DNA from 2 places in the Streptomyces ziwulingensis genome. Region 2 is predicted to be linked to the other one. Evidence: predicted binding sites of a transcription regulator. Region 2 holds the regulator's gene; the other holds the start of a gene.
The links. The regulator HspR, encoded in region 2, represses chaperone genes until heat shock. The targets are predictions, from matches to a motif close to TTGAGNNNNNNNNNCTCAA.
Positions count from the first base shown of each region.

Region 1 (3,404 bases), on a different contig from region 2:
TCGGCCTCGTCGCGGACGCCGCCGAGGGCGACGCGGACGAACTCGCGGCCCATGGCGTGGGCGACCGACTCCCCCAGCGAGGTCTTGCCGACGCCGGGCGGGCCGACCAGGGCGAGGACCGCGCCGCCGCGGCGCCCGCCGACGACGCCCAGGCCGCGGTCGCCGCGGCGCTTGCGCACCGCCAGGTACTCGGTGATCCGCTCCTTCACGTCGTCCAGGCCCGCGTGCTCGGCGTCGAGGACGGCGCGGGCGCCCTGGATGTCGTAGGCGTCCTCGGTACGGACGTTCCACGGCAGGTCGAGGACGGTGTCGAGCCAGGTGCGGATCCAGGAGCCCTCGGGCGAGGCGTCGCTGGAGCGTTCCAGCTTGTCGACCTCCTTGAGGGCGGCCTCGCGGACCTTCTCGGGCAGGTCGGCGGCCTCGACGCGGGCGCGGTAGTCGTCGGACTCCTCGACGCTGTCCTTGCCGTCGCCGCCCAGGTCGCGCAGCTCCTTGCGGACGGCTTCGAGCTGGCGGCGGAGCAGGAACTCGCGCTGCTGCTTGTCGACGCCCTCCTGGACATCCTTGGCGATGGTCTCGGCGACGTCCTGCTCGGCGAGGTGGTCGCGGAGCTGCTTGGCGGCGAGCTTCAGCCGGGCCACCGGGTCGGCGGTCTCCAGCAGCTCGACCTTCTGGCCGGTGGTCAGGAACGGCGAGTAGCCGGAGTTGTCGGCGAGCGCGGAGACGTCGTCGATGGCCTGGACGCGGTCCACGACCTGCCAGGCGCCGCGCTTGCGCAGCCAGGCGGTGGCGAGCGCCTTGTACTCCTTGACCAGTTCGGTGACGTGGCCGGGCAGCGGCTCGGGGACGTCCTCCTGGACGCGGGTGCCCTCGACCCACAGCGCCGCGCCCGGTCCGGTGGTGCCGGCGCCGATCCGGACGCGGGCCAGGCCCCGGATGAGGGCGCCGGGGTCGCCGTCGGCCAGCCGGCCGACCTGCTCGACGGTGCCGAGCACGCCGGTGGCGGCGTAGGTGCCGTCGACGCGCGGGACCAGCAGTACCCGGGGCTTGCCGGGTTCCGAGCGGACGGCGGCCTGCGCGGCCTCCACCGCGGCCCGGACCTCGGAGTCGCTCAGGTCCAGGGGGACCACCATGCCCGGCAGGACGACCTCGTCGTCGAGCGGCAGCACGGGCAGGGCAAGCGAGGTGAACGCTGTGGACTCAGCAGCCATGATCTCCCCTTCGGCAATCAAGTTGAGTTATACCGACTCAATGCCTGGGGGGCGGCGATTGTTCCCCACCGGGTGTTCGCTCTGGGCGATCACGGTCCGGGCCGACCTGGCCGACCGCTCCCCGCCCCGTTTCCACAGCCGTCCCGGCGCGCGCGAAATTCCGCTGCGGGACCCCGGGTCCGGTGCCAGGATGACGGGATGCCCGTGGCCTACGAAGCTCCCGAAGTCCTGGACCGGCGCGAGGGCCCGTACGGCGAGGTGGTGCTGCGCCGGCACGGCGGGCTGCTGCAGATCATCGCCAACGGCTGCTTCCTGATGGACACGTCCGACGGCCGCTCGGAGCGCCGGCTGGTCGACGCGGCGCTCGCCGCCCTCGCGCGCCCCCTCCCCCGCGGGCGCCCGGTCGCCCCGCGGGTGCTGATCGGCGGGCTGGGCGTCGGCTTCTCCCTGGCGCACGCGGCGGCGGACCGCCGCTGGGGCGGCATCACGGTGGTCGAGCGCGAGCCCGCCGTGATCGACTGGCACCGCGACGGGCCGCTGTCCGCACTGACCCGCGCGGCGCTGGCCGATCCGCGCACCGAGGTCGTCGAAGCGGACCTCACCGAATTCGTCAATGAGACATCCGACACGTTCGACGCCCTCTGCCTCGACATCGACAACGGTCCCGGCTGGACCGTCACCGAGGGCAACGGCAGCCTCTACGGAGCGGCCGGACTGGCGGACTGCGCACGGGTGTTGCGCCCCGGCGGGGTGCTCGCCGTATGGTCCGCACAACCCTCGCCGGTTTTCGAAGAAACCTTGCGTAATGCCGGGTTCCAGCAGGTGCGTACCGAAGAGATCCCCGTTGCCCGGGGCGTTCCGGACGTCGTGCACCTCTGCGTCCGGCCTGGATAGCAAAGGCGTGGTGACTCCCCGTACGCTGCTGGTCTGACGCGGATCATTCAAGCGTCGATCGCAGCCATGGGATCACCCCACGGATTCCGGAAAGCACACCTCAGGGGCGGGCGATGGAGCAGACACAGACATCCCACAACGGCAGTGCGACGGCCACTCAGGGCGCACAGCGCCGGGTGCTGGTGGTCGAGGACGACCAGACGATCGTGGACGCCATCGCGACCCGCCTGCGCGCCGAGGGCTTCCTGGTGCAGACCGCGGGCGACGGACCGGCCGCCGTCGACACCGCCGAGGCCTGGCAGCCCGACCTGCTGATCCTCGACATCATGCTGCCGGGCTTCGACGGCCTGGAGGTCTGCCGCCGGGTGCAGGCCCAGCGGCCGGTGCCGGTGCTGATGCTCACCGCGCGCGACGACGAGACGGACATGCTGGTCGGCCTAGGCGTCGGCGCCGACGACTACATGACCAAGCCGTTCTCGATGCGGGAGCTGGCCGCGCGGGTGCACGTCCTGCTGCGGCGGGTGGAGCGCGCCGTGGTGGCCGCCTCGACGCCGCGCAGCGGCATCCTGCGCCTGGGCGAACTGGAGATCGACCACGCGCAGCGCCGGGTGCGGGTGCGCAGCGAGGACGTCCACCTCACCCCCACCGAGTTCGACCTGCTGGTCTGCCTGGCGAACACCCCGCGCGCGGTGCTCTCCCGCGAGCAGTTGCTCGCCGAGGTCTGGGACTGGGCGGACGCCTCCGGCACCCGGACCGTCGACAGCCACATCAAGGCGCTGCGCCGGAAGATCGGCGCGGAGCGCATCCGCACCGTCCACGGCGTGGGCTACGCCCTGGAGACACCGACGCCATGAGCGCGGAGCGGGAAGCCGCACGGAGGAGCCCCGGGAATCCCTGGGGCGGCGTCCGCCCGTTCTCGATCAAGACCAAGCTGGGTGCGCTGGTCGTCACGTCGGTCCTGATCACCACCGGACTGTCGGTGATCGCCGTGCACACCAAGACGGAGCTGCGCTTCATCACGGTCTTCTCGATGATCGCCACGCTGCTCATCACCCAGTTCGTGGCGCACTCGCTGACCGCGCCGCTGGACGAGATGAACGCCGTCGCCCGGTCCATCTCGCACGGCGACTACACCCGCCGGGTGCGCGAGAACCGCCGCGACGAGCTGGGGGACCTGGCCCAGACGATCAACCACATGGCCGACGACCTGGAGGCCCAGGAGAGCCAGCGCAAGGAGCTGGTGGCGAACGTCTCGCACGAGCTGCGCACGCCCATCGCGGGGCTGCGCGCGGTGCTGGA
Region 1 covers NZ_BAABIG010000016.1:1,320-4,723, reverse strand. The annotation lists gene lon (endopeptidase La) at 1-1,211, opposite strand, end outside; gene ABEB00_RS07155 (spermidine synthase family protein) at 1,410-2,105, shown strand; gene ABEB00_RS07150 (response regulator transcription factor) at 2,219-2,959, shown strand; gene ABEB00_RS07145 (sensor histidine kinase) at 2,956-3,404, shown strand, end outside.
Region 1: the regulator HspR is predicted to act here: its motif matches at 1,234-1,252, upstream of lon (endopeptidase La).

Region 2 (3,404 bases):
AAGACCGACTGCGACAGCGTCATCGACCAGAACTGGGGCACCAAGGCCCCGGCCTCCGGTCTGCCGTCCGACAACTTCGGCGTCCGCTGGTCCGTCACCCGCGACTTCGGCGGCGGCGGCCCGTTCACGTTCAGCGCCGCCGCCCAGGACGGCATCCGCGTCTACCTCGACGGCACCCGCAAGGTCGACGTGTGGAAGAACGTGTCGTCGACGAAGAAGAAGACGGTCGACGTCACCGTCCCCAAGGGCAAGCACACCCTGCGGATCGACTTCGTCAACTGGACCGGCGCCGCCGACGTCAAGTTCTCCTACTCGCCGAGGACGTCGGCGACCGTCGACAAGGTCGAGCCGCTCACGCCCGCGGGCGCGGCCGTCACCTACGACAAGGCGACCGCCAAGGCCACCCTGACCTGGACGAAGAACAAGGAGATGGACCTCGCCGGGTACCGCGTCTACCGGCGGCTGAAGGGCGCCGCCTACCCCGCCGAGCCGCTGGCCAAGACGACGAGCACGACGTACAAGGACTCCGCCCTGCCGAGGTCGGGAGAGACCTACTACTACGAGGTCCGCGCCTACGACAAGGCGGGCGGCGAGTCGGCGGGGACGGCCGACAAGGCGGTGACCACGGTCCGCGACGCCACCGCTCCCGCCGCGCCGAAGGGCGTCGAGGACAACTGGGAGATCGGCCACTCCACCGAGGCGAAGCTGTGGTGGGACGGCAACACCGAGAGCGATTTGGCCGGTTACCGCGTCTACCGCTCGACCGGGCCGACCGTGCCGACCACGGCCGACCACCTGGTGGCGACCCCGGCCAACAGCTACTACGCGGAGCCGCTGCCGCAGACCGGCGACGACTACCGGTACGTGGTCACCGCCGTGGACATCTACGGCAACGAGTCGGCCGCCTCGCAGCCCGCCTTCTTCTCCACCCTGGACGAGACCCCGCCCACCTGGACCCCGCGGGGGCTGACGGTGGTCGACAGCGAGCACTCCATCACCGTGACCTGGTCCCCCATGGCCGATTCCGACGAGGGGGAGTTCCAGCTCTACCGCGACGACGCGATCATGGCCACCACCCGGGGCACGAGCTTCACCGACGACTGGGGCCTGAAGCCGGGCGACACCCACACCTACTGGCTGCGGTCCATCGACTCGGCCGGCAACCCCGGCCCGTCCTCCGAGAAGGTCACCGTCCGCCACGAAGGCGATGTCGTCGCCCCCGCCGCGGTCACCGGCCTGACGGCGACGGCCCGGGACAACGGGGTGTTCCTCGACTGGGACGACAGCACCGCGGAGGACTTCGACCACTACCGGGTCGTCTTCCAGGACGTCGACGACCCCGGCCAGTGGTACGGCTCGGACGAGCCGCGGACCTCCGAGCTGACGCACCACACGCTCCCCGACGGCGCCCGGCTGCGCTACGTGGTGATCGCCGTCGACGACGACGGCAACGCCCTGGCCCAGGACGACCCGGCCGCCGCCACCGTCGAGGTCACGGAGCACAACGTGGTCCCGCCGCACGAGAACGTGCCCACCGACCACGCCATCCAGGCGTTCGACGTGGAGGCCTACGACTCGGCCGCCGGCACCATGACGCTGCACTGGAACTACACACCGGAGTACGACCACCGCGGCGCGGCGGCCTCCTTCCGGGTGGAGCGCTGGAACGCGGCGGCCGGTACCTGGACGGCCGTCACGGTCGTCGCCAGGGACAAGGAGGACAGCGCCTACTACTTCGCCACCGATCCCCAGGCGCCCGCCGCGAGCACCGTCTTCTACCGCGTCGCGCCCGTGTACCCGGACGGCTCCACCGCGCCGACCGACGACGTGGTCCAGCACTACACCTGATCCGCACCGTACGTACGGAGCCGCAGCGCACGTACGGAGCCGCACGCACGGACGGAGGGGCCCGCGGGCAAACTGCCCGCGGGCCCCTCCGTCCGTGTCCGTCCCGGTTCCGGTCCGCCCGGCCCTCAGTCCGGGGACTGCCGTCCCTTCGGGCGCCACACCACCAGCGCGCTGGTCTGCTGGACCTCCTGATACGGGACCAGGTCCCGGCGGTAGGAGGCGTGCACGGCCGCCTCGCGCTGGCGCATCGCCGCCGCCGCGCCGTCCAGCGCGGACTCCATCTCGGCCACCCGGGACTGCAGGGCCAGGACCTGGTTCTCCAGCTCGATGATGCGCTTGATGCCGGCCAGGTTGATGCCCTCGTCCTGCGACAACTGCTGCACCTGACGGAGCAGGTCGATGTCCCGGGCCGAGTAGCGCCGGCCCCGCCCCGCGGTCCGGTCCGGGGAGACCAGGCCCAGGCGGTCGTACTGACGCAGGGTCTGCGGGTGCAGGCCGGAGAGCTGGGCCGCCACCGAGATGACGTAGACCGGGGTCTCCTCGGTCAGTTCATACGGATTGCGTCGACGGCCGTCCATCTCCCTCAAGCTCCCTTCGCGGCCTGGAACAGCTCCGCCCGCGGATCCTCGTCCGCGGTCGCCTCGCGATACGCCTCCAGTGCGTCACGAGCCTTCCCCGTCAGGTCCTGCGGCACACTCACCTCGACGGTGACCAACAGGTCGCCGCGGGTGCCGTCCTTGCGGACCGCGCCCTTGCCCCGGGCGCGCATGGTCCGTCCGTTGGGCGTGCCGGCCGGCAGCTTCAGCGTCACCGGCGGGCCGCCGAGCGTCGGGACCCGGATCTCCCCGCCGAGGCACGCCTCCGCGAAGGTGACCGGGACGGTGACGGTGAGGTTGTCGCCCTTGCGGCCGAAGACGGGGTGGTCCTTGACGTGCACCACCACGTACAGGTCGCCCGCCGGACCGCCCCGCTCGCCCGGCGCGCCCTTGCCGCGCAGCCGGATGCGCTGCCCGTCCGACACCCCGGCCGGGACCCGGACCTGCATGGTCCGGGAGGACTTGGCGCGTCCGGAGCCCTTGCAGATGTCGCAGGGGGTCTCCGCGATCAGGCCGCGGCCCTTGCAGTCGGGGCAGGGGTCGGTCAGCGAGAAGCCGCCGCCGGAACCCCGCGCGACCTGCCCGGTGCCGACGCAGGTCGGGCACACGCGCGGCGTGCCGTTCTTGTCGCCGGTGCCCGAGCACGCCTTGCAGGGCGCCTGCGAGGACATCCGCAGCGGAACGGTGGCACCCTCGATGGCCTCGGTGAAGCTCAGGGTGACCTCGGACTCGACGTCCTGGCCGCGTCTGGGCTGGGTCCGGGGGCCACCGGCGGCGCCGCGGTTGAACAGGCCCCCGAAGACGTCACCCAGTCCGCCGCCGAAACCGCCGGCGCCCTGGCCCTGGCCCTGGGCGCCGCCTCCGAAGAGGTCGCCCAGGTCGAAGTTGAAGTTGCCGCCGCCGCCCGCGCCCGGCCCCGGACGGAAACCGCCGTTGCCGAAGAGCGCGCGCGCCTCGTCG
Region 2 covers NZ_BAABIG010000022.1:303,895-307,298, reverse strand. The annotation lists gene ABEB00_RS12390 (fibronectin type III domain-containing protein) at 1-1,848, shown strand, start outside; gene ABEB00_RS12385 (heat shock protein transcriptional repressor HspR) at 1,974-2,426, opposite strand; gene dnaJ (molecular chaperone DnaJ) at 2,432-3,404, opposite strand, start outside.